2 regions of the Micromonospora sp. L5 genome follow, and region 1 is predicted to be linked to the other one. Evidence: riboswitches for the same ligand, from Rfam matches in the RefSeq annotation. Region 1 holds a riboswitch; the other holds the start of a gene.
The links. Region 1 has a riboswitch for thiamine pyrophosphate ahead of thiE (thiamine phosphate synthase). Riboswitches for the same ligand answer to the same signal wherever they lie in the genome.
Positions count from the first base shown of each region.

Region 1 (14,711 bases):
GGATCTACCGCGACCTGGACCGGGTGCACCGGGTCTGGGCGGACTGCCGGGCCGGCCGCTACACGGTCGAGGCGCAGGCCGGGCATCCGCTCGGTTTCTACTCGCACGCGTACGCCGGGGAGGTGGCGCTCGGGCGGGTGCTCGGCGACCCGACCGGTGAGCTGACCGCGCTGCGGGCCGAGACCTTCGACTACCCGCCCGCGCTCGGCGCCGCGCTGATCGCAGGTGGCTGGGAGACCGGGCTGCTGCTCGACGGCGCCGCCAAGGGCGCGGCAGGGGGCGACGCCGGCTACGTGGCGGGCTGCCTGTTCCGGGTGGTCGGCGTGCTGGTCCACGCGCTGCACGGCCGGGCCGGGCGGTGGCTGGTCAACGAGAAGGGCATGATCGTCTCCGCCGGGCGCCTGCCCGGTGCGCCGCCGGACTTCGCCGAGCGGGCGCAGGCGCTGCTGGGCGCGGTGGGGCGTACCCCTGAGGAACTGGCGGCGACGATCGGTGCCGCCCGGACGCTGGCCGACCAGGTGCTGCCGCTGCCCGGATGACACCCGGGCAGCGGGCATAGGGTGGATCTCGTGAGTGAGATGACCTATCGCCGGCTGGGCGACTCCGGGCTCGTGGTGTCAGTTGTCGGTATCGGCTGCAACAACTTCGGCCGCAAACTCGACCTCGACGGCACCCGGGCGGTGGTGGACGCCGCGCTCGACGCCGGGATCAACTTCTTCGACACCGCCGACATCTACGGCGAGCCGCAGGGTGCCTCCGAGGAACTGCTCGGCCGGGCGCTCAAGGGCCGCCGCGACGACGTGGTGGTGGCCACCAAGTTCGGCATGGACATGAACGGCGCGAACGGGCCGGACCACGGCGCCCGGGGCGCCCGCCGCTACATCGCCCGCGCGGTCGAGGCGTCGCTGCGCCGGCTCGGCACCGACCACATCGACCTGTACCAGATGCACGAGCCCGACCCGGGCACCCCGATCGACGAGACGCTCGCCGCGCTGGACGACCTGGTGACCGCCGGCAAGGTGCGCTACCTCGGCAACTCCAACTTCGCCGGGTGGCAGATCGCCGACGCCGACTGGACCGCGTCGTCGCAGGGGCGTACCCGGTTCATCTCCGCGCAGAACCACTACTCGCTGGTGGAGCGCGGGGTGGAGGACGAGGTGATCCCCGCCTGCGAGCGGTTCGGCCTCGGCATGCTGCCGTTCTTCCCGCTCGCCAACGGGCTGCTCACCGGCAAGTACAAGCGCGGCGAGGCGCCCCCGGCGGGCAGCCGCCTGGCCGGTGGCGGCCGGTACGCCGAGCGGCTGGCCGCCGCGCGCTGGGACGTCATCGAGGCGATCGAGGCGTACGCGGCCGAGCGCGGCATCAGCATGCTCCAGGTGGCCATCGGCGGCCTGGCGGCCCGTCCCGCCGTGACGTCGGTGATCGCCGGCGCGACCACTGGCGAGCAGGTGAAGGCCAACGCCGAAGCCGGGACGTGGCAGCCGTCCGACGAGGACCTGACCGCCTTGGACGCCATCCTCTGACCGTCCCTGCCGGTACATATGCGCCCGCTCGCGCGTCGGGGGTGCGCCCGCTTGTCGGCGTGCGAGCGTCGGGGCTTGCCCCGCGCGGCGTGCGCCCACCGTGGCCCGCCCGCCCGCGCGCCCGCCCGCGGAGGCACCCGTGGCGTTCCACTCAGAGGCAGCGCTCACGATGAGTGGAACGGTATGGGTGTCAAGAGGGCCCACAGACACCCACGGCGTTCCACTCGTCGCCAGATTCAGTCGCGAGTGGAACGCCATAGGTGTCTGTGGGCGGCCTCCTGACGCCCGTGCTGTCTTGGGCGGCCCGCTCCGGCCAGGTGGCGGGTGGCGGCCGGGGGCGCGGCGGGGCGAGACTCGGGCCTGCGGGGCTGCGGGGCTGCGGGGCTGTGGGGCTGCGGCTGTGGGGCTGCGGGCTTTGGGCTGCGAGCCGGGGTGCGGGGGGCTGCGGGTGCGGATCAGTGGTTTGCCGCGGCGGCGCGACGTTCTGCCAGGGCCTGGCGCACCAGGGCGACAGTGGCGTCGGGCCGGCGTAGCACGTCGTCGACGGTGAACCGGAGCACGACCCACCCGGCCGCGCGGAGCGCGTTCAGGCGTGCCACGTCCCGCCGGAAGTGAGCCCGTTCCCGGTGGTGGTCGCCGTCGTACTCGACCGCGAGGCGGAGAGCCGGCCAGGCCAGGTCCACCCGGGCCACGAAGCGTCCGCCGGTGCGCACCTCGTGCTGGGCGGTCAGCGGGCCGAGACCGGCGTCGAGGAGGAGCAGCCGTAGCCGCGTCTCCATCGGGGACTCGCTCAACGGCTCGGCCATCGCCAGTACCTCGCGCAGCAGCGGAGCGCCCGGCCAACCCGGCCGGTCGGCGGCGTAGGCCCGCAGGACGGGCAGCTTCACGACCCGGCGACGCAGCAGCGCGTCAACGGCGACCAGCGCCTCGGCGAGTGAGCCCTGCCGGCCCAGGTCGAACGCGGTACGCAGCGGGGTCGTGACCGGCAGCCCCGCGAACCGGGTGCGGTCCGACTCGGGCAGGGGCGACCGGGTCACCAGCAGCCGTGGATGAGGACGCATGCGGGCCGGGCTCGGCAGCAGCACGGTGACCGGCGCGTCGCGGCTGAGCACGTCCGTGCCGAACAGCCAGGCGGCGCTGCGTCCCGCCAGTGCGGCACCCGGCGGCAGGCGCAACGCCACCGCCTCGCACCACATCCGGTGGTCGTCGGCGCGGTATCCGTCCCGGTGCACGTACACGTCCGGCAGCAGGCGGATCCAGGTCGGCCCGCGCAGCATCGTCCAGGTGAGCAGTCCTTCGGAGACGGCATGGCTGCCCCGGAACGGCAGGATCGCCAGGCGGCGCGGGACACGGGCGGGAACGGACATCCCGGCAGCGTGTCGTGACGAGACGATCACCTGTTGCCCCGGTACGGCATGTGAACGGTTCCTGGGAAAAACCTCACCCGGGGTTCCGTACGGGCGGGAGGCGTCGTACGGTAGGCCGCAAGTGACCCACGGGAGCCCGGTGCGGACCGGGCTGAGAGGGGGGCTGGGAGCCCCCGACCGTCGAACCTGATCCGGGTAATGCCGGCGCAGGGAGGAGCGTTGCCGTGCTGTCCCTGGGACGACTGCATCTCATCACCGACACCCGGCCGGGGCGTGACCCGCTCGCCGTGCTGCGTGCCGCCCTGCCCGTGGCGGGCGCCGAACTCGTCGTGCAGGTGCGCGTGGAGGACGACGCCACCGACCGGGAGGCGTACGAGCTGGCGTGCCGGGTGACCGAGGCATGCCGGCCGTACGGGGCACAGTTCCTGGTCAACGACCGGCTGCACGTGGCGCTCGCGGTGGACGCCGCCGGGGGCCACGTCGGTGCGGACGATCTGCCGGTCGCAGCCGCACGCCGGGTGCTCGGCCCGGACGCGGTGCTCGGCGCGACCGCCCGGGGGCCGGTGGGCGCCCGTACGGCCGTGGATGCGGGCGCGAGCTACCTGGGCGTGGGCCCGTGCCACGTCACCACCACCAAGTCCGGCCTGCCGGACCCGATCGGCCCCGAGGGGATACGCGCGGTCGCCGAGGCGGTCAGCGTCCCGGTGATCGCGATCGGTGGGGTGACGGCCGCGAGCGTGCCGGCGCTGCGGGCCGCCGGGGCGTACGGGGTGGCGGTGGTCGGCGCGCTCAGCCTGGCTGCCGATCCGGCGCACGCCACCGCCGAGCTGCTGCGGGCGCTGACGTGTTAAAAGGGGGCCCTTCCTCTACCGGAGGCGTTAACAGGGGGCCCTTCCTTACCGACGTGGCGGTGGTGGGCGCCGGGCCGGTGGGACTCGCGATCGCGTGGCGGTGCGCGCAGCGCGGACTGCGCGTGGTGGTGCACGACGACCGGCCCGGGTCGGGCGCCTCGTCGGTGGCCGCCGGGATGCTGTCGCCGGTCGCCGAGGCGTACTTCGGTGAGCACGAACTCACAGCGCTTCTCGTCGGGTCCGCCGCCCGCTGGCCCGGCTTCGCGGCCGAGCTGACCGAGGCGAGCGGCGTCGACCTCGGCTACCGCACCGAGGGCACGCTCGTGGTCGGGCTCACCGCCGACGACCTGGCCGAGGCGGGGCGGCTGTGGTCGTACCAACGGGGTCTGGGACTGCCGATCACGCCGCTGCGGCCCTCGGAGCTGCGCGACCGCGAGCCGGCGCTGGCACCGCGCGTGCGCGGCGGCGCGGTGGCCCCCGGCGACCACCAAGTGGATCCGCGACGGCTGGTCGCCGCGTTGCGGACGGCCGTGGAGCGCGCCGGCGTGGAGCTGCGCCCGGCCCGCGTCGGCGCGCTGTCCGAGGTGGACGCCCGGGTCACAGTGGTCGCGGCCGGCTGCGGCGCGGCGGGCCTGACCGGCCTGCCGGTCCGGCCGGTCAAGGGCCAGGTGCTGCGGCTGCGCGCGCCGGGTGGCGGTCCGCCGGGCTTCCGGCACGTGATCCGGGGGTACGCGGACAGCGAGCCGGTCTACCTGGTGCCCCGGGACAGCGGTGAGGTCGTGGTCGGGGCGACTGTGGAGGAACGCGCGGACACCGAGGTCACCGCCGGTGGCGTGCTGACACTGCTGCGCGCCGCCGCGGAGCTGGTGCCGGAACTCGTCGAGTACGAGCTGGTGGAAGCAGTCGCCGGGCTGCGCCCCGGTACGCCCGACAACGCGCCGATCATCGGGCCGCTCCCCGGGCGGCCGGGCGTGCTCGCCGCGACCGGGCACCACAGGCACGGCATCGTGCTCACGCCGGTCACCGCCGACCTGGTCACCGAGCTGATCGTCACCGGCGAGCCGGATCCCGCGCTCGCCCCCTTCACCCCGGACCGCTTCGGGAAGGAGCGCACGTGGAACTGATCGTCAACGGCACCGGCCGGACGTTGCCCGAGGGCGTCACCGTCGCCGAGGTGGTCCGCACCGTCACCGACCGGGAGCGCGGGCTCGCCGTAGCGGTCAACGGCGAGGTGGTGCCACGCGGCGGCTGGGCGGCGAGCGTGCTGCGCGACGGCGACCGGGTCGAGGTACTCAGCGCCACCCAGGGCGGGTGAACGGATGTCCACACTGGAGATCGGCGGGGTCGCGTTCGGCTCGCGGCTCATCCTCGGCACCGGCGGCGCGGCCAACCTGCACGTGCTGGAGCAGGCGATCCGCGCCTCCGGCACCGAGCTGGTGACGTTGGCGCTGCGCCGGGTGGACACCACGCCCGGCGGCTCGGGCGGCCTGCTCGACCTGGTGGAGCGCTGCGGCGTACGGCTGCTGCCGAACACGGCCGGCTGCCGCACCGCCGTGGAGGCGGTGAAGACGGCGCACCTGGCCCGGGAGGCGTTCGACACCGACTGGGTGAAGCTGGAGGTGGTCGGCGACGAGCGCACGCTCCTGCCCGACGGGGTGGAGCTGCTGCGCGCCGCCGAGGAATTGGTGGCCGACGGGTTCACAGTGCTGCCGTACACCTCGGACGATCCCGTGCTGGCCCGGCGGCTGGCCGACGTGGGCTGCGCGGCGGTGATGCCGGCCGGGTCGCCGATCGGCTCCGGGCTGGGCATCGGCAACCCGCACCACATCCGGCTGATCCGGGCGGCTGTGGACGTGCCGGTGGTGCTCGACGCGGGCATCGGCACCGCCTCCGACGCGGCCCTGGCGATGGAGCTGGGCTGCGACGCGGTGCTGCTGGCCAGTGCCGTGACCCGGGCCGCCGACCCGGTGGCGATGGCCACGGCCATGCGGTACGCGGTCGAGGCCGGGCACCTGGCGTACGGCGCGGGCCGCATCACCCGCCGCTTCCACGCCTTGCCGTCCACCCCCGACGAGGGACGGCCCGACCTGTGACCGCTCTACGCGTTGCGGATCCTGGTACGGAGGCGCCCCTGGAGGGGCGGCCGCGCACCAGGATCTACACCGGCCCGACCGGGGTCGTGCTGCTCACCGATCGGCGGGTCGCCAAGGGGGCGCTCGTCGACGTGGTCGCGGGGGCCGTCGGCGGGGGAGTGCGCTGGGTGGTGCTGCGGGAGAAGGACCTGCCCCGCGCCGAACGCCTCGCGCTCGCCGTCGAGCTGCGCGCGATCCTCGCCGAGGCAGGCGGCACGCTCGTCGTGGCCGGACCCGATCCGCTCGACGGGGACGCGGTGCACCTGCCCGCCGCCGGCCCGTACCCGCCGCCCGCAGTCGGACTGGTCGGCCGGTCCTGTCACGACACCGCCGAGCTGGCCCGGCTCACCACCGAGCACTACGCCACGCTGTCCCCGGTCTACGAGACAAGAACAAAGCCCGGCTACGGCCCGGCGTTACGGCCGACCGGGTTGCGCGAGCTGATCGCGGCAAGCAAGGTGCCCGTGCTGGCACTGGGCGGCATCGAAACCACAGCCCAGGTCACCGCATGCGTAGAGGCAGGTGCCACCGGAGTAGCAGTCCTGGGCGCCATCATGCGCGCCCCAGACCCCACCGAAACCGCCACCACGCTGGGCAGAGCTTTCGAGGAGGCGGCCACCCGTGTGGCGCGCACCCACCCCGCGCGATCCGACCAAGGCCCGCACGCCGCAGCCCCGACCGCAACCACTGTCGGCCGCAGCCGTCACAGCAACCACCGGAGAAGAGAACCAGTGACGCCGAAAACAGTTCTCAGCATCGCCGGCTCCGACTCCGGAGCAGGAGCGGGCATCCAGGCCGACCTCAAGACGTTCGCCGCGCTCGGGGCGTACGGCACGAGCGTGCTCACCGCCGTCACCGCGCAGAGCACCCGGGGCGTGGACGCCCTCCTACCGCTGCCCCCGCAGACAGTGCGCGACCAGATGGACAGCGTCCTCGGCGACTTCGACGTGCGCGCCGTGAAGACCGGCATGCTCGGCACCCCCGCGGTCGCCGACGCGGTGGCCGAGGCGGCCCGGGCCGGGCGGCTGCCGCACCTGGTCGTCGACCCGGTACTGGTCGCCACGAGCGGGCACCGGCTCGGCGTGGTGGAGGCGGTCGAGCGGCTGCTGCCGTACGCGGAGGTGGCGACACCGAACTGCGCGGAGGCCGCGGCCCTCACCGGAGGCCCGGTGGGCACCGTCGAGGAGATGGTCGCGGCGGCGGAGGCGCTGGCGGCGCGCGGCCCGGCGTTCGTGGTGGTGACCGGCGGCGACGTGGACGCCGACGGCGAGTCGGTGGACGTGCTCGCCGGCGGCGGGACGACCCGCCTGCTGCGCGCGCCCCGGGTGGACACCCGGCACAACCACGGCACCGGCTGTTCGTTCTCGGCCGCCGTCGCGGTCCGGCTCGCCGCGGGCGACGCGGTGCCGGTCGCGGTGGCGGCCGCCAAGGAGTACGTCACCCGCGCGCTGACCGGCGCGCGGACCTGGGAGCTGGGCGCGGGACGCGGCCCGCTGGACCACTTCGGCTGGTCCGCATGAGCGACAGGGAGGCTGTCATGCAGGCACGTCGCAAGGTGTACGTGGAAGGGTCACGCCCGGACGTCCGGGTGCCGTTCGCCGAGGTGACGCTGACCGGGGACAACCCGCCGGTACGGCTCTACGACACCTCCGGTCCCGGCTCCGACCCGGAGGTGGGGCTGCCCGCGCTGCGCGGAACGTGGATCGCCGAGCGCGGCGACGTGGCCCCGGTACGCGGCGCCGGCACGCCGCTGGCGGGTGTGGAGGGGAAGCGGCCGACGCAGCTCGCGTACGCCCGGGCCGGGATCGTCACTCCGGAGATGGAGTTCGTGGCGGTCCGGGAGTCGGTGGCGCCGGAGTTCGTCCGGGACGAGATCGCGGCCGGGCGGGCCGTGCTGCCGCTCAACGTCAACCACCCCGAGTGCGAGCCGGCCGTCATCGGCAAGGCGTTCCTGGTGAAGGTCAACGCCAACATCGGCACCTCGGCTGTCACCTCGTCGGTGGCCGAGGAGGTGGAGAAGCTGACCTGGGCCACCCGGTGGGGCGCGGACACCGTGATGGACCTGTCCACCGGCAAGCGCATCCACGAGACCCGGGAGGCGATCGTGCGGAACGCGCCGGTGCCGATCGGCACGGTGCCGATCTACCAGGCGCTGGAGAAGGTCGGCGGCGACCCGGTGAAGCTGAGCTGGGAGGTGTTCCGCGAGACCGTCATCGAGCAGGCGGAGCAGGGCGTCGACTACATGACCGTGCACGCCGGGGTACTGCTGCCGTACGTGCCGCTGGCGGTGGACCGGGTCACCGGCATCGTGTCGCGGGGCGGCTCGATCATGGCGGCCTGGTGCCTGGCGCACCACGAGGAGAACTTCCTCTACACGAACTTCCGGGAGCTGTGTTCGCTGCTCGCGAAGTACGACGTCACGTTCTCCCTCGGTGACGGCCTGCGCCCCGGTTCCATCGCGGACGCCAACGACGAGGCGCAGTTCGCCGAGCTGCGCACGCTCGGTGAGCTGACGAAGGTCGCCTGGGAGTACGACGTCCAGGTGATGATCGAAGGCCCCGGGCATGTGCCGATGCACAAGATCAAGGAGAACGTGGACCTCCAGCAGGAGTGGTGCCACGAGGCGCCGTTCTACACGCTCGGCCCGCTGACCACCGACGTCGCGCCCGCGTACGACCACATCACCTCCGCGATCGGCGCGGCGATGATCGGCATGTTCGGCACCGCGATGCTCTGCTACGTCACCCCGAAGGAGCACCTCGGGCTGCCCGACCGCGACGACGTGAAGGCGGGCGTGATCGCGTACAAGATCGCCGCGCACGCGGCCGACCTGGCCAAGGGGCACCCCGGCGCGCAGGCGTGGGACGATGCGCTGTCCAAGGCCCGGTTCGAGTTCCGCTGGGAGGACCAGTTCAACCTGGCGCTGGACCCGGAGACCGCGCGGGCGTACCACGACGCGACTCTGCCCGCCGAGCCGGCGAAGACCGCGCACTTCTGCTCGATGTGCGGGCCGAAGTTCTGCTCCATGAAGATCACGCAGGAGTTGAAGGACTACGCGGCGCGGGGCATGCGCGGCAAGTCGGAGGAGTTCGTCGCCTCCGGGTCACGGGTCTACCTGCCGCTGGCGTGAGCGAGGCCGGGGTCGGGTCGCTTCCGGCCCGCCCCCGGGCCGCCGTTCACTCGCGGTGGTGCCGCCCGGTACGCAGCGAGCGGGCGTCGTCGGCGTTGTCGTCCGAGGCGAGACCGGCGACCCAGTCCACGTACTCGTCGTCGGCCTCGGCACCCGGCTCGGCCGTACGGTCGGCCGGCTCCGGGTCGCCCTTGGCCCGGTTGCGCCGGAACAGGCCGCGCCGGGTCTTCGGCTTCCCGCCGGACGCGTCGGCGTCGTCCGGTTCGGCGTGCCGCCCGCGCCGGGAGTCCGCCTCCGTCTCCGCGGCGGCGGCCTCGGGCAGCGCGGCACCCGCCTCGCCCGGTGCGGCGGTCGCCGCCTCGGGCCGGGCGACAGGTCTCCCCGCCTCCGGCCGGGCGAGCGGCCCCGCCGGGCGGGCGTTCGTGGCGAGCGCGTCCCATCCGGTGCTCGCGCCCGGCTCGGGCAGGCCACGGTGGCGGGGGCGCGGCGCCGGCTCGGCCGGGGCGGACGCCTCCGCGTCGTCCCGGGCCGGTGCGTCCGGTTCGGTGGTGGCGCGGTGCGGGCGGGCCGCCGGGGTGATCGGCCAGGCCGGGCGTACCTCGCCGGGCGCTCCGGTGACGTCCTCGAACATCGGGAACCTGGGCCGGGACGACGGGGTCGGCGCCGGGTCGTCGAAGAAGAAATTGCGTCCGGGACGCCCGGTCGGTGCGACATCCCCCGTGGGGGCATCGGTGCGGGGAGCCGGGCTGCTCGGCGTCGTCAGCGGGGCGTCGGCCGGGCTGCTCGGCATCGTCGACCTGGCGTCGGCCTGCTCGATCGGCGTCGTCGGCGCGGCGTCGGCCGGGCCGGAGCCGGGGGAGGCCGGGCCGGTGGCACGCGGTCCGGCCTTCGGGGCGCGGGGGCGCCGGGAGCGGGTGGAGCGGCCCGTGGCGCCGGTGTCTCCGGTGGCCTCGGCCGGTGGCGCGGCGGGGGTGTCGCTGTCCGCGTCGGCCGTGACCGGTCCGGCGAGCGCGCCGCTGTCAGTACGCGGGCCGGGAACGTGGCCCTCGGCGGTGCCGCCGGTGGCCGGTGACGTGGCTTCCGAGGTGGTGCCCGCAGCGGCGCTCGGGGAGGCGGCATCCGCTGGGCGGGGTGCTGTGGCGTCGGCGGGTGACGTCGATCGGTCGGTGGTGCCGCTGGACCGGCTGGCGCGGGTACGGCGCGGCCGGGTCACCCGTGGCGTGGTCGCCGCCGCTTCCTGGGGCGGTTCCGGTGCGGCATCGTCCGTGCCGGCTGCCGAGCCGGTGCCCGAGGCGGCCTCGCTGTCCGGGACGCCGGTCGCCTGCCCGGACGTTGCATCGGCAGGTTCGGAACCGGCAACGGCCCGGTCGGCGGTGCCTGCGCGGTCCGTGGTGACCGCCTCGCCGGTGCCGCCCGCGTGGGCGGTGCCCACGTCCGTGCCCGGAACCGGACCCGTGCCCATGTCCGTGCCCGGACCCGCGACCGGGACCGGGTCGGGGCGGCCCGCGGCGAGGACGTCGATGGCCGAGGTCCGGCGCCCCGGGGGCAGCAGACCCGGCATGGGCTGGCCGTGGCCCGTGTCGGCGACGGCCGGGCGCTCACCCGCCGGCCGTTCCGCAACGGCCGGCTGATCGACGGCGGGCCGATCCGCGAGGGCCGGCCGGCCGGCGGCGGGAAGATCGGTACCGGCCGGAGCCGTCGCCGTGGCCGAGCCGCCGGGCTCCGGCCAGTTCCAGTGCGCCGGCGCGGCGGCGCCGCTCGTCACCGGAGGCGCGGGCGGGGCGGCCGGGGCGCCCGGAGTGGACGAGTGCGGCAGCGGCGCGAGGATGTCGGTGGCCTCGACGGCGTCGGGGTCACCGGTGGCGGTGACCGGCCGGGGCAGCACTGTGGTGGCGGTCGAGCCGAGCGCACCGGCGATCACGGCGATCAGCGCGCCGTAGTAGGGCGCGACCTGGTAGCGGTCGGTGGCCGAGCCGGGACCGGCGGTCAGGTAGGCGAACGCGACGAGCACCGGGCCGGCCGCCCCGGCCGCGCCGCCCACCAGCGGCGGCCATTCGGCCCGGCGGGCGAGCACGCCGACCGCCCCGCCGGCCAGCAGCGTGAGCACCGGCAGCAGCAGCATGGACAGGCGTTGCGCCGCCTCCGGATCCAGCCAGGAGGGTTCGAGGACGCCGAGCCGTACCGTGGCCAGCGGCCGGCTGGACACGATCGTGGGCGCGACGGAGAGCAGCGCCATCAGCCAGACGATCCCGGCGGTGATCGCCACGCCCCAGCCGAACGGCGGCTTGAGCAGGACGGCGATCGCGGCGCCCGCTCCGACCACCGCGCCGAGGGCGGCGCAGATGCCTGCGGCCCAGACCGGGTCGACGGATCCGCCCAGCTCGGCCGCGCGGGCCGGTTGCATGCACAGCGGGGCGACCACCGTCGCGCCCAGCGCGCTGACGCCGGCGATGGAGAGCAGTTCGGTGGTGCCGCCGGGACTGTCGTCGCGACGGGCGAAGCGCTCGGTGAGGACGGCTCCGGCGACCGTGGCGACAGCGGCGAACCAGCCCACCCAGACGAGCTGGGCGGGCCACCGGTTGACCGAGACGTCCACGAACGCGCCGTCGAGGCGTACGACTCCGAAGCCGTACGCGATCCCCAACTGGCCGGCCCCGGCCAGCACGCTCACCCCGAGCGCCGTGAGCAGCAGCCTGCCCCACGTCCGAAAGGCCATGTCGGGCACGTTACGGCCCGGTGCCCCCGATCGCCACCTTGCCGCCGCGCGGCGCGGCGAACCTGCCGGTGCGGCTACTTCAGCTCGACCAGGCGCGCGAGGTAGGTGGTGTCGCCGACGTTCGTCAGCATGTGCACCGCGCCCGGGTCGCGGTAGACCACGCCGCCGGTCGGCTCGTCGGCGTCGATGGTGGTGCCGTCGATCGTCTGCACGACGTTCTTGGCGCCCTGGATCGCCACCACCAGGTACGGGTGGTCGTGGCGGTGCAGCGGCTGCCGCTCACCCGGCTCCAGCCGGATGTGCCAGACGCGTACGCGGTCGTTCTCGTACACGATCTCCTGGCCCACCGGGCCGAGTTCGAGGTCGGCGGAGAGTTCGGTCATCGTGTTCCGTCCAGTCGGGGGAGCACCTCGGCGGCGATGAGCTCCACGTGGTCGAGGTCGTCGAAGTCGATCAGGCGCAGGTGCACCCGGGTGGCCCCGATCGCGGCGAACTCGCCGATCCGGTCGACCAGCTGGGCGGGGGAGCCGACCACCGGGTCCTCCGGCGGCAGCGCGCTCGTGACGTGCAGCGGCGCGGCCCGGCGCTGCGCCTCGGCGTCGGTGCGTCCGATCGCCACCACGATGCCGGCGGAGAGCGTCAGGGGCGCGCGGCCGGCGGCGTCCCGCCCGGCGCGGTCGCACGCCTCCCGCACCCGCTCGTACGCGGCGGCGGTCTCGGCCACGCTCTTGAACGGCATGTTGAACTCGTCGGCGTAGCGGGCGGCCAGCTCGGGGGTGCGCTTCGGTCCCCGGCCGCCGACGATCACCGGCGGGCCGGGCTGCTGCACCGGCTTGGGCAGCGCGGGCGCGTCGACCAGCCGGTAGTGCTCACCGGTGAAGCTGTACGTCTCGTCGGACGGCGTACGCCACAGCCCGGTGACGATCTCCAGTTGCTCGGCCAGCCGGTCGAAGCGCTCGCTGACCGGCGGGAACGGGATGCCGTACGCGGTGTGCTCGCGCTCGTACCATCCGGCGCCGATGCCCAGCTCGACCCGGCCGCCGCTCATCCGGTCGACCTGGGCGACCATGACGGCGAGCGGCCCGGGAAGCCGGAACGTGGCGGATGTGACGAGCGTGCCGAGCCGGATCCGGGAGGTCTCCCGGGCCAGCGCGGCGAGCGTCAGCCAGGCGTCGGTGGGGCCGGGCAGCGCCGGCTCGTCCCCCATGGCCCGGTAGTGGTCGGCCCGGAAGAAGCCCTCGAAGCCGGTCTCCTCGACCAGCCGGGCGAACCGGAGCTGGTCGTCGTAGTCCGCACCGCGGTGGGGTTCGGTGAACACCGAGACCCGCATGGTCACCGGCCTCCCACGGGTACGCCGGGGGCGTCCCGCTCCATCAGCAGTTCGTGCAGCTCGGCGCTGATCCGCGCGACGTCTTCCAGGTGTTCGTGGCGGCCCAGCGTGCGCGGCCGGGGAACGTTCACCTCGACCACCTCGCGGATGCGGCCGGGGCGCGGGCTGAGCACGACTACCCGGTCGGCGAGCAGCACCGCCTCGTCGATCGAGTGGGTGACGAAGACGATCGTCGCCTTCGTCTCCATGTGCACCCGCTGGAGTTCGCCGGAGAGTTCCTCACGGGTGAGCGCGTCGAGCGCGGAGAACGGCTCGTCCATGAGCATCACCCGGGGCGAGCCGATCAGCGACCGGCACAGCGACACGCGCTGCTGCATGCCGCCGGACAGCTCGTGCGGGAGGCGCTTCTCGAAGCCGCCCAGCCCGGCCATCTCCAGCAACTGGCGGGCCCGGTCGCGGTGCTCGGCGCGGCGCCAGCCGAAGATCTCCACCGGCAGCAGCACGTTGTCCAGCACCGAGCGCCAGGGCAGCAGCGCCGGACGCTGGAACAGCATCGCCACGTCGCGGCGGGGCTTCGTGATCGGCGTACCGCCCACGGTGATCTCACCGCCGGTGACCGGCAGCAGGCCGGCGATCATGCGCAGCAGCGTGGACTTGCCGCAGCCGGAGCGGCCGAGGACGGCGACGAACTCGCCTTCGGCGACGTCGAGGTCGATGCCGCGCAACGCCTCCACCCGCCCCGAACGGCCGTCGAAGGTGCGGGACACCCCGGACAGTCGGATCATCTTCCGCCGGCTCCCTTCCACGTCGTCCGAACGCGAGCCGGGCTAGCGTAGCGGACCGTGCTTATAGCACCGTCCGGGGTGGACGTCAGTCCGCTTTCCGTCACGCAACTTCGTTTCCGTTCCGCAACCGGGACGGCGGCGGCAGGTCATCTGGCTTCTCGTACGCTGTTGCGCGCGAAGAGTCCCCTCACGACGGTCCAGTCGGCCGAACCCACCTGCCGACCCCGTCGGACCCACGACCCGACCGGCGAAGAAGTCCTGGTCGGAAAGGACATGGTGCACTGATGAGAAGGCTGACCCGTACGGTCGCCGCCGCGGCTATGGCCACCGCCCTCGCCCTGGTGGGCGGCTGCAGCAGCGACTCGGAGAAGTCCGAGAGCGGCGGCGGCAACGGCGCGGCGCTGGAGAAGGTGACGTACCTCACCTCGTTCGGCAACTTCGGGCGTGACTCCTACGCCTGGGTGGCGAAGGACAAGGGCTTCTTCAAGGAGGCCGGTTTCGACGTCGACATCAAGCCCGGTCAGGGCACCGGCTCCGTGATCCAGACCATCACCGGCGGCCAGGCCGACTTCGGCCCGATCGACCTGACCGGTGGCATCCTTCAGCTCGGCAACGGCCAGGCGAAGGACTTCGTGGCGGTGGCCGCGATCCAGCAGCGCACCATGGCCGCCATCGTCACGGTCGAGGGCAAGAACATCGCCACGCCGAAGGACCTCGAAGGCAAGAAGCTCGCGGACACCCCGACGTCCGTCGTGCGCAACCTCTTCCCGACGTACGCCCGGCTCGCCGGCATCGACGGCAGCAAGGTGACCTGGGTCAACGGTGAGGCGCAGGGCCTGATCGGCATGCTCGGCTCGGGCTCGGTGGACGGCATCGG
Region 1 is NC_014815.1:591,773-606,483, reverse strand. Features, by position in the region: gene ML5_RS02950 (nucleotidyltransferase family protein) at 1-539, shown strand, start outside; gene ML5_RS02945 (aldo/keto reductase) at 561-1,523, shown strand; gene ML5_RS02940 (DUF559 domain-containing protein) at 1,979-2,890, opposite strand; TPP riboswitch at 3,009-3,120, shown strand; gene thiE (thiamine phosphate synthase) at 3,115-3,741, shown strand; gene thiO (glycine oxidase ThiO) at 3,735-4,865, shown strand; gene thiS (sulfur carrier protein ThiS) at 4,856-5,056, shown strand; gene ML5_RS02920 (thiazole synthase) at 5,061-5,834, shown strand; partial or broken gene ML5_RS31345 (thiamine phosphate synthase) at 5,897-6,574, shown strand; gene thiD (bifunctional hydroxymethylpyrimidine kinase/phosphomethylpyrimidine kinase) at 6,605-7,393, shown strand; gene thiC (phosphomethylpyrimidine synthase ThiC) at 7,411-9,003, shown strand; gene ML5_RS02905 (hypothetical protein) at 9,050-11,719, opposite strand; gene ML5_RS02900 (cupin) at 11,794-12,102, opposite strand; gene ML5_RS02895 (LLM class F420-dependent oxidoreductase) at 12,099-13,049, opposite strand; gene ML5_RS02890 (ABC transporter ATP-binding protein) at 13,052-13,834, opposite strand; gene ML5_RS02885 (ABC transporter substrate-binding protein) at 14,119-14,711, shown strand, end outside.

Region 2 (14,711 bases), 3.0 Mb from region 1:
GACCACCCCCGAGGCGCGCCCCTACCGGGCCGGTTTCGCCTGTTTCGTCGGGCGGCCGAACGCCGGCAAGTCGACGCTCACCAACGCGATCGTCGGCACCAAGATCGCGATCACCTCGAACAAGCCGCAGACCACCCGGCACATCATCCGGGCGGTGCTGCACCGGCCGGACTCGCAGCTCGTACTCGTCGACACCCCGGGTCTGCACCGGCCCCGCACGCTGCTCGGCGAGCGCCTCAACGACCTGGTCCGGGAGACCTGGAGCGAGGTCGACGTGATCGGCCTGTGCGTACCGGCGAACGAGCCGGTCGGCCGGGGTGACCGCTTCATCACCGGCGAGCTGGCCAGCCTCAAGGCAACAGTGCTGGCTGTGGTCACCAAGACCGACCTGGTCGACAAGAAGCGGCTGGCCGAGCAGTTGCTCGCGGTGAGCGAGCTGGGCGAGTTCGCCGACGTGGTGCCGGTCAGCGCGGTCTCCGGCCATCAGGTCGACACGCTCGTCGACGTGATGACCGGCTACCTGCCGCCCTCGCCGCAGCTCTATCCGGACGACATGCTCACCGACGACCCGGAGCAGGTGCTCGTGGCGGAGCTGGTCCGCGAGGCGGCGCTGGAGGGCGTACGCGACGAGCTGCCGCACTCCATCGCCGTGGTGGTCGAGGAGATGATCCCGGAGGGCAACCTCACCAAGATCTACGCCGACGTGTACGTGGAGCGTTCGAGCCAGAAGGCCATCGTCATCGGCCATCGGGGCAGCCGCCTCAAGCACGTGGGCACCACCGCCCGGCGGCAGATCGAGGAGCTGCTCGGCACCCGGGTCTACCTCGACCTGCACGTACGGGTGGCGAAGGACTGGCAGCGCGACCCGAAGCAGTTGCGCAAGCTGGGCTTCTGACAGGCGGCCGGGGCGGGCCCCGGGGGTCGGTGATCAGGATCAGCCAGACCTATGGGACATCTCACTTTCCATAGGTGTTCTTGGCTGTTTCACAGCGTCCCGGAGCAGGGTAGGGACCATTGTCTCTGCCCCCGGACCCGCCGTGAGCTGATGCGAAACCGCTATCTGGACCTGCTCCGCTTCCTGGCCATCCTGCGAGTCGTCACCTACCACGTCACCGGCTACGCCACGCTCACGCTGGTGTTTCCGGCGATGTCGGTGATGTTCGCCCTGGCCGGGTCGCTGATGGCGGCGTCACTCGACCGCAGCGGGGTACGCGCGGTCGGGCGCCGGCTGCGCCGCCTCCTGCCGTCGCTGTGGGTGGTGGCCGCGGTCTTCGTGCCGGCCATGCTGCTCACCGGGCTGACGTTCAGCCCGAAGGTGCTGCTCTGGCTCTTCCCGATCAGCGACCCGCCGGCCAACTACTGGGGTGGGCTGGCGCTCAGCCCCATCTGGTACCTGCGGGACTACCTGTGGTTCGTGCTCGCCTCGCCGTTCGTGCTCTGGCTGTTCCGCCGGGCGCCGCTGCCCACGCTCGCCGCCCCGTACCTGCTGCTGGTCGCGATCGAGATCGGCGTCCTGGCGAACCCGCCGACGGTGCTGCGCGAGTTCGGCCTCTACTTCGGCGCCTGGCTGCTCGGCTTCGCCCACCACGACGGGCTGCTGCGCCGGATGCGCAACCGGGTGCTGCTGCCGGTGGCCGCCGCGGTCGGCGCCGCCGGGCTGGCCTGGATCGTCACCCATCCGGGCCCGCGCGGATTCGACATCAACGACATCCCGCTGGGCAACGCGCTCTGGTCGGCCGCGTTCATCCTGGTGGCGATCGGCCGGGCCCCGGCCGGGGTGACCTGGGTCGACCGCGTGCCGGCGCTCGGCCGGGCGGTGACGGTGGTGAACCGGCGTGCGCTGACGATCTACCTCTGGCACATGCCGTTCGTGGTGCTCCTCACCCCGCTCGTCGGCCTGGTCGGCTGGTCGCCGCGCGACCCGGTGGGCCTGTGGCTGCGGGTGGGGCTGGTCTTCGCGCTCGTCGGCTTGGTGACGCTTCTGGTCGGCTGGGCCGAGGACGTCGCAGCCCGGCGTACCCCCGAACTGGTCCCCGGCAGGCCGCGGCGGACCGTGGCCGACCGGGCGGCGGCCGCCCCGGCCAGCCCGGCGCCCGCCGGGGCGGAGGACGCGTTGGTGAGCGTCGGGGCGCGGGTGCCGGCGCCGCGCCGCCCGGCCGAGGACCCCGGCCGGGGCGACGGCGTCCGGGCGGCCCGGCGGGACACGCCCGGCGGCGACTGAGCGGCCACCGGGCGCGGCCCGCCCAGGTGCGCCGTCCGCTCAGCGGGTGCTGACCGTGACGTTGCCGCTGGTGGCGGACGCTTCGAGCTGCACCGACGCGGTCGGGTCGTCGGTGACGCGCACGTCGGTGTCGCCGGACGTCGCGGTGGCGCGCACCCGGTAGCGGCCCGCCGGCACGGCCAGGTCCACGTCTCCGCTCGTGGCGTGCACCCGGGCCGGTGCCGGCTGGTCCAGCTCGACGACGATGTTGCCGGACGTGGTCTCGGCGTCGATCGCGGAGGCGAGCCGGCGGGCCTCGATGTCACCGGAGCGGGCACGCAGCCGCACCGGGCCGGCCGCCTCGACGACCCGGATGTTGCCCGACGTGGTGGAGGCGCGGACCTCGCCGGTGGCGCCCCTGATGGTCAGGTCGCCGGAGCTGAGCGTGAACTCCACCGCGCCGACGTCGCTGAGGTCGACGTTGCCCGAGCCGGTGCCGCCGCGCACCACCACGCCGGGCGGCGCGGTCACCTCCCAGGAGATGCTGCACCGGTGCCCGCAGTCGGTGGGCAGGACGAGTTCGTCGCCCTTGATCTCGTACCGGCTGGTCGGCTCGTCGCCCTGGTAGCGGACCACGCGCTTGATGCGTACCTGGTCGGCGGGGCCGTTCGCCCGGACCACGACGTCGCCGGCGCCGTCGTCGTCCACCGTGATCTTCGTGATCTTCGTCCGCTCGGTCTGGTCGAAGTCGAGGCGGCGGAACGAGAGGGTGTCACACCCGGCGAGGACGATGAGGGTGGTGGCCGCGGTGGCGGCCACCACGCCACGTAGCCGGAAAGCGCCACGTAGCCGGAAAGCGCTGCGTAGCCGGGGAGCGGTGCGGAGCGAAGCCATGGCCAGCACACTAGGTCCGGCCCGACGCCCGGCACATCGGGGATCGCCCGACCGTCCACCCCGAGCCGACCCTGAGATCGCACCCGGAGGGAGAATGGCCTGATGGCCGGGTACCGCCGACAGCTCTACCGCGACGACGCGGTGGTGCTGCGTGTGCAGAAGCTGGGCGAGTCCGACCGCATCATCACGCTGTTCACCCGCCGGCACGGGCGGCTGCGCGCGGTCGCCCGGGGCGTGCGGCGCACCACGAGCCGGTTCGGCGCGCGGCTGGAGCCGTTCGGGCACGTCGACCTCCAGCTCGCCGGTGATCCCAAGGGCAACCAGGGCAGCTCGCTGCACACCGTCAGCCAGGTCGAGGCGATCGAGCTGTACGGCAAGCGGTTCCTCGGCGACTACCCCCGCTACACGGCGGCCAGTGCGATCGCCGAGACCGCCGAGCGACTCACCCCGGTCGAGCGCGAGCCGTCGCTGCGGCTGTTCCAGCTCACCCTCGGCGCGATGAAGTCGCTGGCCCGGGGCGAACACGCCACCACGCTCGTGCTCGACGCGTACCTGCTGCGCGGCATGGCGTTCGCCGGCTGGGCGCCGGCGCTCGCCGCCTGCGCGGTGTGCGGCGAGCCGGGCCGGCACCGCGCGTTCTCCGTACCGGCCGGCGGCGCCGTCTGCCCGGACTGCCGGCCCCCCGGCGCCGCCCACCCCGCGCCCGCCACGCTGGAGCTGATGTCCGCGCTGACCTCCGGCGACTGGGGGTACGCCGACGCCGCAGAGACCGGCGTACGCCGGGAGTGCAGCGGACTGGTCGCGGCGCACCTCCAGTGGCATCTGGAGCGCGCGCTACGCTCGCTGCCGCTGGTCGACCGGGGTGCCCCGGCGGCCGGCGCGGTCCCGTCGCCCGGCGGCGCGGGGCCGGATGTGGTCCCGCCGCGCTCCGGCGCCGGGCCCGTCGCCGGAGTGAACAGGGAGATGACCGAGTGATCCGATCGACGAGGGCGACCCGCCGCGAGCCGGTGCCGCCGACCCCGCACCCCTCCGGCGCCCGTCCGCCGGCGCTGCCGCCCGCCGCGGTGCCCCGGCACGTCGCCATCGTGATGGACGGCAACGGCCGCTGGGCCAAGGAGCGCGGGCTGCCCCGCACCAAGGGGCACGAGCAGGGCGAGCACAGCCTGTTCGACGCCGTCGAGGGCGCGATCGAGATGGGGATCCCCTACCTGTCGGCGTACGCGTTCTCCACCGAGAACTGGCGGCGCTCGCCGGACGAGGTCCGCTTCCTGATGGGCTTCAACAGGGACGTCATCCGCCGCCGCCGCGACCAGCTCGTCGACCTGGGCGTCCGGGTGGTCTGGTCGGGCCGTGCCGGCCGGCTGTGGAAGAGCGTCATCTCCGAGTTGCAGACCGCCGAGGAGATGTCGCGCGGCAACTCGACGCTGACGCTGCAGTTCTGCGTCAACTACGGCGGCCAGGCGGAGATCGCCGACGCCGCCGCCGGGATCGCCCGCGACGTCGCGGCCGGCAGGCTCGACCCGGCCAAGGTGAACGAGAAGACGGTGGCGCGCTACCTCTACCACCCCGAGGTGCCCGAGGTCGACCTGTTCCTGCGCCCCTCCGGCGAGCAGCGCATCTCCAACTTCCTGCTCTGGCAGACCGCGTACGCCGAGCTGGTCTACCTGGACACGCTCTGGCCCGACTTCGACCGCCGTCACCTCTGGTACGCCTGCGAGCTGTACGCCCAGCGCGACCGCCGCTTCGGCGGCGCCCTGCCCAACCCGGTCGCCCCGGGCGCCTGAGGTCACGCTTACCGACGGGCCGCGCTGGGTACCGATACCTCCAGACAGCAAACGCGGAGGTGAACCACATGATTCAGAAGCGGATCGCGCAGTGGGCGGTCATGGCGGTCGCCGTGCCGCTGGCGGCGGCCGGCGCGCGCCGGCTCAGCCACACCCTGGAGGCCCGTCGTGGCCCGTCCGGGGTGAGCCGTCTGCTGACCAAGGGCGCCGACCTGATCCGGCCGCAGAAGGCCAGGCGTCGCCGGTTCTTCTGACCGCGCCGTCCGGCCCGACCGTGACGCCCCGCATCCGGCTTTCCCGCCGGGCGCGGGGCGTTCCGCTCTACGATCGGCGCAGGGCGCGCCGCCGGGTGCGCGCCCACCACGGGGGTGGAGGATGCGCGATCTCCGGTACGAGATGACTGCTGCCCTGGCCGCCGCCGACCTGGTGGAGCCGGCCCGCCGGGACGCGGTGGCCGCACTGTGCGCCGACGTCGCCCAGCGGTGGTGCGCCGACCTCGGGCACACCCCGGCGGTCCGCTCCGGTGAGATCGGCGAACTGGCGTCGGGTGAGCCGGCCGCCGGCTGGGCGCCCGACCCGGACGGTCAGCGGGCCTGGTGAACCGTCCGGCGGGGCTGTCTGCGCGGCTCACGCCTCCACTTCGGAGCGGTCGCCCGCCCAGAGCGTGTGGAACGAGCCGGCCCGGTCCACCCGGTGGTAGGTGTGCGCTCCGAAGTCGTCCCGCAGGCCCTGGATCAGCGCGGCCGGCAGCCGCTGCGCCCGCAGCGCGTCGAAGTAGGCCAGCGACGACCCGAAGGCCGGGGCCGGCACGCCCGCCCGGGCCGCGTCGGCCACCACCCGTCGCCAGGCCGGTACGCCGTCGCTGACCCGCTCGGCGAACCACGGCGCGACGAGCAGCGTCGACAGGTCCGGCTCCGCGTCGTACGCCTCCCGGATCCGGTCCAGGAAACCGGCCCGGATGATGCAGCCGCCCCGCCAGATGGTGGCCGTACCGCCCAGGTCGATGTCCCAGTCGTACTCCCGGCTGCCGGCCCGGATGTGGTCGAACCCCTGCGCGTACGCGACGATCTTGCTGGCGAGCAGTGCGCGGCGCACGTCCTCGACGAACGCGTCCCGGTCGTCCACCTGCCACTTCTCACCCGCGTCGGCGAACACCCGGCGGGCTGCCTCGCGCTGGTCGGCGTGCCCGGACAGCGACCGCGCGAATGTGGCCTCGGCGATGCCGGTGATCGGGATGCCGAGGTCGAGCGCGCTCTGCACGGTCCAGCGGCCGGTGCCCTTCTGCTCGGCCTGGTCGAGCACGATGTCCACGAACGCCTGGCCGGTGGCCGCGTCGGTGTGGCCGAGCACGTCGGCGGTGATCTCGATGAGGAACGACCCCAGCTCGCCGCCGTTCCACTCCCGGAAGATCTCCGCGATCTCCGCCGGGCTCGCCGACAGACCGGCCCGCAACAGGTCGTACGCCTCGGCGATGAGCTGCATGTCGGCGTACTCGATGCCGTTGTGGACCATCTTCACGAAGTGGCCCGCGCCGTCCGGCCCGATGTGCCGGCAGCAGGGCTCACCGTCCACCTGCGCGGCGATCTTCTCGAAGATCGGCCCGAGCTTGCGGTACGACTCGGCCGACCCGCCGGGCATGATGCTCGGACCGAGCAGCGCGCCCTCCTCGCCGCCGGACACTCCGGTGCCGACGAAGTGCAGCCCGTGCGCGCGCAGCGCCTCCTCCCGGCGGCGGGTGTCGGCGAAGTGCGCGTTGCCGCAGTCGACGACGATGTCGCCCTCCTCCAGCAGCGGGACCAGTTCGTCGATCACCGCGTCGGTGGGCGCGCCGGCCTTCACCATCACGATCACCGCGCGGGGCCGCTCCAGCGAGCCGACGAAGTCCGCGAGCGACTCCGACGGCACGAACGTGCCCTCGTCGCCGTGCTCGGCGACCAGGCTCCGGGTACGTTCCGGCGACCGGTTGTGCACCGCCACGGCGAAGCCGTTGCGGGCCAGGTTCCGGGCCAGGTTGCGGCCCATCACCGCCAGACCGGTGACCCCGATCTGCGCCGTCGCCTGCTCTGCCATGCGTACCGCCACCTCTCGTTCGTGCTGCCGTTCTGCGACCGTATCGCGGTCGCCGGGGGAGCGGGCCGGGACGTCGACAGGGCGTGATCGCCGGGTGGCCGTGCGTCTCGCGCGGGCGCGTTCGCGTTCTCTCCCGGTAAATCGGGTGCGGGTCTCCGGGCGGCGGGATAGCGTTGCCGCATGCGTAAGTGACGCCCCACCTCCGAGCCCGGTCCACCGCCGCCAGTGCCGTGGACCCGTCCTGCTCCGGGCGTCCGCATTCCTTCCCCGCCACCGTCGGTCGCGGTGTCTGTCGTGATCGGAACGCACCGGAGCCCCCGCTCGGCGCGTCCCGGTCGGCGCGCCCGCACGACAGGAGGCCCGCGAATGCCCGCGAAGCGCAATCCGAAGAAGTCCCGCAAGCAGTCGTCGCCGCAGGTGACCCCGCCGAAGCTCGACGCGCTCACGGTGACGCCACCCGCGGTGGTGCTCCCCACGGAGCCGGTGGCGTCCGCCGTGCCCCCGGACACGGTGCCGCCCTCGGAGTCCCTGGAGACCCCGGTCCTGCCGGGCGCATCCGCGACGCCGCCCCGGTCCGGCCCACCGGCAGGGCGGCAGGCCCGGATCACCGGGCGTAGTCAGCGCGCCGGCCAGACCCGGTTCTACGCCTTCCGCCGCAGCTGACCGACAGCCCTTTCCCGGTCAGCCGCTCACCGGGCAGGCCCCTCATCGGGGGCCTGCCCGGGCGTCCCCCGGAGATCTTGGACGATTCCGGCCCCTAGAGGCGCCATCCCGTACCAAGATCTCCCCCAGCCCCGTCGATCATGAAGTTGGCGGCGACAAAACGGGCAACCGGTGCCGTCAACTTCATGATCAACGGGGCGAGGGTGGGCGGGGCGAGGGCGGGCGGGGGAGGGCGGCGGGGACGGGGAGGCGGGGCGGGCCCGGGGTCAGCCGATCAAGGGGCGGAAGGTGCCCAGGGCGATGCTTGTGGCCAGGGCACCGCCGGCCAGCAGCGCGGCGCCCGCCACGAGCAGGGCGTCGGCGCGGGTGAAGCGCTGCGGGCGGGCCACGGTGCGCGGCGGACCCGCGTCGAAGCCCCGGGCGTCCATCGCCACGGCCAGCCGGGTACCCCGCCGGATCGCGCCCACCAGCAGCGTGAACGCGGTGGACGCGAACAGCCGCAGCTTCGCCACCGGGTTGCGGCCGGCGTCCACGCCGCGGGCCCGGCGGGCCATGCTGATCATCCGCCACTCCTGTTCCAGCAGCGGCACCATCCGGAACGCGGCGAGCGCCCCGATGGCGAACCGGGCGGGCGTCTTCGCGTTCTGGATCAACGCGTCGGCCAGGTCCGTCGGGTCGGTGGTGGCGAACACGACGATGCCGGGCAGCGCCACGGCGAGCATCCGCAGCACCAGGCCCAGCGCGGTGACGAGAACGCCCTCGGTGACCAGGACCGGACCGGCCTCGACCAGCACCCGGCCGGAGCGGTCGGCCGCGAAGAGCACCAGCGTGATCAGGATGCCGGCGGCACCGGCGAGCAGCGGCCAGGCCCGGCGGGCCAGCACCCGGTAGCGGACCCCGAACAGCGGCAGCACCGCGAGTTCGACGGCGATGGCGATGGCCGGTGCGACCGGGTCGAGCGTCGCCACCAGGATCAGCGTGAAGACCACAGCGGCGGCCAGCTTCGCCACCGGGTTGCGCCGGGCCAGCGGGGCGCCGGGTGCGGCGACCGGTTCGAGGCCGATCACGTGGCCACCCCGTCGGGGGAGCGGTGCAGGGTGAGCGTCGTGTCGGCCAGCGCGGCGACGAAGTCCTCGTCGTGGGTCACCGCGACCACGCCGTGCCCGGCGTCGCGCAGCTCGGCGAGCAGGTCGACCAGCTCCAGCCAGGTCCGCCGGTCCTGGCCGAACGTGGGCTCGTCGCAGATGAGCAGGCGGGGCGCGGTGGCCAGGGCCGTCGCCACACTCAGCCGCCGCGCCTCCCCACCGGAGAGGGTGTACGGGTTGGCGCCGGCCAGCCGGTCCAGCCGCAACCGGTGCAGCAGCTCGTCGACGGTGGCGGTCACCGCCGACTCGGGCCGGCCGGTGCGGCGCGGGCCGAGCGCCAGCTCGTCGCGGACCGTGGCGGTGACGAACTGGTGTTCCGGGTCCTGGAACACCGAACCGATCCGGCGTACCAGCGCGGGTGCCCGCCAGCGGTGCGGGGGAGTACGCGCGTCCCGCCCGGCGAGTTCCGCCGACGCGGTGACGGCGCCCGTGCCGGGCTTCAGCAGGCCACCCAGGAGCAGCGCCAGTGTGGACTTGCCGGCGCCGTTGGGGCCGAGGACGGCGAGCGCCTCGCCGGCGCGTACCCGGAGATCGGTGGGGTCGAGCCGGGGCGGCAGGCCGAGCCGCTTCGCGGTGAGCAGCACGTCGCCGGGCGGCGTGGTGGCGTGCCGGGGTGGCGCGACGTGGCCGGGTACCCAGACCCCGGCGGCGGCCAGCGCGTCGCCGTGCGCGGCGAAGACCGCCTCGGGCGGCCCGTCGGCGCGCACCCCGCCGCCGGGTTCCAGCACGACGACGCGGTCGACCAGCGGCAGTGCCTCGGTGACCCGGTGCTCGACCAGGACCATCGTGGTGTCCGGGTCGAGCGCGTTCGCGACGGCGCGGCGGATCAGGGTGGCGCCGGCCGGGTCGAGGTTGGCGGTGGGCTCGTCGAGCAGCAGCAGCCCGGGGCGCAGCGCGAGCGTGCCGGCCAGCGCCAGCCGCTGCTGCTCGCCGCCGCTGAGCGCTGCGGTGGGGCGGTCCCTGTCGTACGGGAAGCCGACCCGGTGCAGCGCCTCGTCGACGCGGGGCCAGATCTCCCCGGCGGGTACGCCACGGTTCTCCAGCCCGAACGCCACGTCGTCGCCGGAGCGGGCCATCACGAGCTGGGTCTCCGGGTCCTGGAAGACGATGCCGACGCGCTCGCGGGCCTTGCGCGGGTCCAGCCCGTCGATCTCGACGGTGCCCTCCTGTTCGCCGGAGTCCTCCGGCAGCAGCCCGGCCAGCGCGGCCAGCAGCGTGCTCTTACCGGCGCCGGAGGGTCCGAGCAGCAGCACCCGCTCGCCGCTCTCCACGCGCAGATCCACCCCGCGCAGAGCCCAGCGTTTCCGTCCCCCGTGCCGCCACCCGAACCCCCGCAGCACCACCCCGCTCACCGCCCACCCACCCCCTCTTCTCCGTCGATCATGAGGTTGACGGCGATGACGGGTGCCGAAACGGCCGCCAACTTCATGATCGACACGATGGAGGCGTCAGACCAGGGCTCGGTCGCGGCCGGCGGGGAAGCGGTCCAGGACGCCGGTGTTCGCCAGCGCGCGGGTGAGGACGTGCGCGCCGAGACCGGCGACGATCGTGGCGCTGACGATCGTGATCAGCGCGTACGGGAGGCGGTAGGAGGCGAAGTCGAACGCCTTGTTCCAGTAGACGAAGTCGAAGATCGCCGCGCCGAGGCCGGTCAGCGCGCCGGCCAGCACCGCCACCGGCAGGCGGAACGAGCGGTACCGGAACGCGGCGAAGGCCAGCTCGGCGCCGATGCCCTGCATCAGCCCTTGGAGGATCACGATGCTCGCCCACTGGCTGCCCAGCAGGGCGGAGATGATCGCGGCCACCGTCTCGCAGTACAGCGCGGCGCCCGGCTTGCGGATGATCAGGCCGGCGAGCACCGCCGGGATCAGCCACACGCCGTAGAGCACGGCCTGGGCCGGCGGGAAGAACGCGAACGCCGCGTCGGTGGCGCTCCAGAGCAGGCCCCAGGCCCAGAAGACGACGCCGAAGGCGACGGCGATGACCGAGGCGACGACGATGTCGACGGTACGCCAGCGGTTGCTGTCGGTGTGGTTCACGGTTGGCTCCCAGTTCGTCGAGGTGAACCAGGAGAAGACGCACGCCGCGCCCGGTGGTCACCGGACGGCGACGCGGCTGGAGGTCGACCGAACTCCCTGCGCTGGCATTACCCAGATCAGGTTCGAGGGTCTGCGGGCACCGGCCCGCACTCTCAGCGCTGTGCGCTCCCCTGTCGGATGTGAAGTTGTCTCGTCGCAGACGCTAGCACCGACCACGGGCCCCGGCCCAGCAGGGCGAGTGTCGGTATGGTGGCGATCATGCTGGTGGATGCGCGGGGACTGACGTTCGAGGTACGCGCCGGCGGCCCCGAGGACGGTGACCCGGTCCTGTTGCTGCACGGCTTCCCGCAGCACTCCGGTGAGTGGGACGCGGTCACGCCCGCGCTGCACGCCGCCGGGCTGCGCACGTACGCGCTCGACCAGCGCGGCTACTCGCCCGGCGCGCGTCCGGCCGACGTCGGGGCGTACCGGATTCCGGAGCTGGTGGCCGACGCGGCCGCGGTGCTCGACGCACTCGGGGTGACCGGCGCGCACGTGGTCGGCCACGACTGGGGCGCGATCGTGGCGTGGGGGCTGGCGGCGGCGCACCCGGAGCGGGTGCGGACGCTGACCGCGGTGTCGGTGCCGCACCCGGCCGCGATGGGCCACGCGCTCGCCACCGACCCGCGGCAGAAGGCCAAGTCCGCCTACATCGCGTTGTTCCGCAAGCCCGGTACGGCGGAGAAGGTGCTGCTGGCGTGGAACGGCGCCACGCTGCGCAAGCTGCTGAGCGGAGTGGGCGACGCCGACGTGGTGGCCCGGTACGCCGAGCCGATGCGCGAGCCGGGCGCGCTGACGGCGGCGCTGAACTGGTACCGCGCGATGACCGGTGCGGACATGAAGGCGGTCGCCCCGGTCGGGGTGCCGACCACGTTCGTGTGGAGCGACAAGGACGTGGCGATCGGCCGGACGGCCGCGCAGGCGTGCGCCGCGCACGTCACCGGTGACTACCGGTTCGTGACGCTGTCCGGCGTCAGCCACTGGATCCCGGACGAGGCGCCCGGCCCGCTGGCCGAGGCGATCCTCGCCCGATGCGCGGGAACGGAGGAGGCATGACGGTGAGCGCCGAGGCGTACCTGGCGGTGGTGACCGAGACGATCGGCCGGGTCGCCGCCGAGCAGCGGCAGAACGTGGCCGACGCGGCCGACCTGATCGCGGCGGCGCTGCGCGCCGACGGTGTGGTGCACGCGTTCGGCACCGGGCACTCCGAGGCGCTGGCCATGGAGATCGCCGGCCGGGCCGGCGGGCTGGTGCCCACCAACCGGATCGCGTTGCGTGACCTGGTGCTGATCGGCGGCGACCCGGCCGACGTGCTCGGCCCGAAGCTGGAACGCGACCCGGCGGTGGCGCACCGCCTCTACGAGCTGGCGCCGATCCGGCCGCAGGACGTGTTCGTGCTGGCCTCGAACTCGGGCGTGAACGGGGCGATGGTCGAGTTCGCGTCCATCGTGAAGGAACGCGGGCACGGCCTGGTGGCGATCACGTCGGCACAGCACTCGGCGCGGATGACCTCGCGGCACCCGTCCGGCCGCAAGCTGGCCGACTTCGCCGACGTGGTGCTGGACAACGGCGCCCCGTACGGCGACGCCACGCTGCCGCTGCCGGGCGGCGGCGCGGTCGGCGCGGTCTCCTCGATCACCGCGGCGCTGCTCGCCCAGCAGATCGTCGCCGAGGTGGTGGCCCGGCTGGTCGCGGCGGGGCAGCGCCCGCCGGTCTACCTGTCCGCGAACATCACCGGCGGCGACGAGCACAACGCCGAGCTGGAGGCACGGTACGCGGGCCGGATCCGCCGCGGTTCCTGAACCGGTTTCGTGATCATCCGTACGGGGCACAGGCGGTCCTGCCGGTGGGCGTTCACCCGCCGGCCGTGCCGTCTCCCGGGGAGGTCCGCGAGTGTCCAAGGAATCCGAGAAGCAGCGCTGGCAGCGCAACTTCGCCGATCTGTTGCAGGAGCTGCGGGTCGCGCAGACCGGCGTGCAGATTCTCTTCGCCTTCCTGCTGACGCTGCCGTTCAGCAACGGGTTCGGCCGGACCACGGAGTTCCAGCGCGACGTCTACATCGTGGCGCTGCTGACCGCCGCCGCGTCCGCCGCGATGATCATTTCTCCGGTCGCGTTCCACCGGGCGCTGTTCCGGCAGGGGCGTAAGCCGGAGCTGGTCCGGTTCGCCCACCGGATGGCCACCGGCGGCCTGTTCTTCATGCTGATCGCGATGGTCAGCTCGGTCCTGCTGGTCACCGACTTCGTGCTGGACCGGCCGATCGCGTTCCTGCTCAGCGCGCTCACCGGCCTCTGGTTCCTGATCTTCTGGGCCATCCTGCCGTTCAGCCGGCGCAACTGGGGTGAGGACGACATCGACGACGAGGACGACAACCCGCAGACGCTCACCGACTGACCGTCCGCCAAATCGGACGTGCACGCAGCGCTACCCCTGGGTAACACCCGGGGGTAGCGTCGTTTTCGTCGAACGCGTCGACGCAGCCGGACCGACGAGGAGGCAGCCGTGACCACGACACAGAACAGCCGGCCCGAGTCACCAGACGGCGCGGGGCCGCTGCCCGCCGAGGCGGGCCAGGTCTCCGAGAAGGAGGCCCGGCAGGTCGCCGAGGCCGCCCGCGAGTCGGCCTGGGACCGGCCCAGCTTCGGCAAGGAACTGTTCCTCGGCCGCTTCCGGCTCGACCTGATCGACCCGTGGCCCCGCCCCGATCCGGCCGAGGTGGCCCGCGCCGACGAGTTCCTCGGCTCGCTGCGCGCGTACCTGACGTCCGAGGTGGACGGCGAGGCGATCGAGCGGGACGCGCGCATCCCCGACGAGGTGTTCCACGGCCTGGCCGGGCTCGGCACGTTCGGCATGAAGATCGACCGTAAGTACGGCGGGCTGGGTCTGAGCAACCTGCACTACTGCCGGGCGCTGATGCTCGTCGGCTCGGTGAACCCGGCGGTCAGCGCGCTGCTCTCCGCGCACCAGTCGATCGGCGTGCCGCAGCCGCTGAAGATGTTCGGCACGCCCGAGCAGAAGGAACGGTTCCTGCCCCGGCTCGCCGCCGGTGAGGTCTCCGCGTTCCTGCTCACCGAGCCGGACGTCGGCTCCGACCCGGCCCGGCTCGCCACCACCGCCGAGCCGACCGCGGACGGCACCGGCTACCGGCTCAACGGGGTGAAGCTCTGGGCCACCAACGGCACGCTCGCCACGCTGCTGGTGGTGATGGCCCGGGTGCCGGCCGGCGAGGGGCGGCGCGGCGGCATCACCGCGTTCGTGGTGGAGGGCGACAGCGACGGCATCACCGTGGAGCGGCGCAACTCCTTCGTCGGGTTGCGCGGCCTGGAGAACAGCCTCACCCGGTTCCACGACGTGTTCGTGCCGAAGGAGAACGTGATCGGCGGTGAGGGCAAGGGCCTCAAGATCGCGCTGACCACGTTGAACACCGGCCGGCTCTCGCTGCCTGCCATGTGCGTCGGAGCCGGGAAGTGGGCGCTCAACGTGGCCCGCGAGTGGGCGGCGGACCGGGTCCAGTGGGGCCGCCCGGTGGGCGAGCACGAGGCGGTGGCAAAGAAGCTGGCCTTCATCGCCGCCACCACGTACGGCATGGAGTCCATGCTCGACCTGTCCTGCATGCTCGCCGACGACGACCGCAACGACATCCGGATCGAGGCGGCGCTGGTCAAGCTCTATGCCAGCGAGATGGCCTGGCGGATCGCCGACGAGCTGATCCAGATCCGCGGTGGCCGCGGCTACGAGACGGCCGACTCGCTCGCAGCCCGGGGGGAACGGCCGGCCGCTGTCGAGCAGCTCCTGCGCGACCTGCGGATCAACCGGATCTTCGAGGGCTCCACCGAGATCATGCACCTGCTGATCGCCCGCGAGGCGGTCGACGCGC
Region 2 is NC_014815.1:3,636,631-3,651,341, forward strand. Features, by position in the region: gene ML5_RS17205 (hypothetical protein) at 1-2, shown strand, start outside; gene era (GTPase Era) at 1-895, shown strand, start outside; gene ML5_RS17215 (acyltransferase) at 1,046-2,221, shown strand; gene ML5_RS17220 (DUF4097 family beta strand repeat-containing protein) at 2,261-3,094, opposite strand; gene recO (DNA repair protein RecO) at 3,197-4,069, shown strand; gene ML5_RS17230 (isoprenyl transferase) at 4,102-4,878, shown strand; gene ML5_RS17235 (hypothetical protein) at 4,947-5,132, shown strand; gene ML5_RS17240 (hypothetical protein) at 5,254-5,478, shown strand; gene gndA (NADP-dependent phosphogluconate dehydrogenase) at 5,506-6,948, opposite strand; gene ML5_RS17250 (hypothetical protein) at 7,315-7,611, shown strand; gene ML5_RS17255 (energy-coupling factor transporter transmembrane protein EcfT) at 7,878-8,678, opposite strand; gene ML5_RS17260 (ABC transporter ATP-binding protein) at 8,675-10,108, opposite strand; gene ML5_RS17265 (ECF transporter S component) at 10,205-10,795, opposite strand; TPP riboswitch at 10,871-10,977, opposite strand; gene ML5_RS17270 (alpha/beta fold hydrolase) at 11,054-11,890, shown strand; gene ML5_RS17275 (sugar isomerase domain-containing protein) at 11,887-12,636, shown strand; gene ML5_RS17280 (DUF6328 family protein) at 12,728-13,228, shown strand; gene ML5_RS17285 (acyl-CoA dehydrogenase family protein) at 13,337-14,711, shown strand, end outside.
Region 2: linked by a shared signal. The riboswitch ahead of ML5_RS17265 (ECF transporter S component) and the one ahead of thiE (thiamine phosphate synthase) in region 1 are both predicted to bind thiamine pyrophosphate.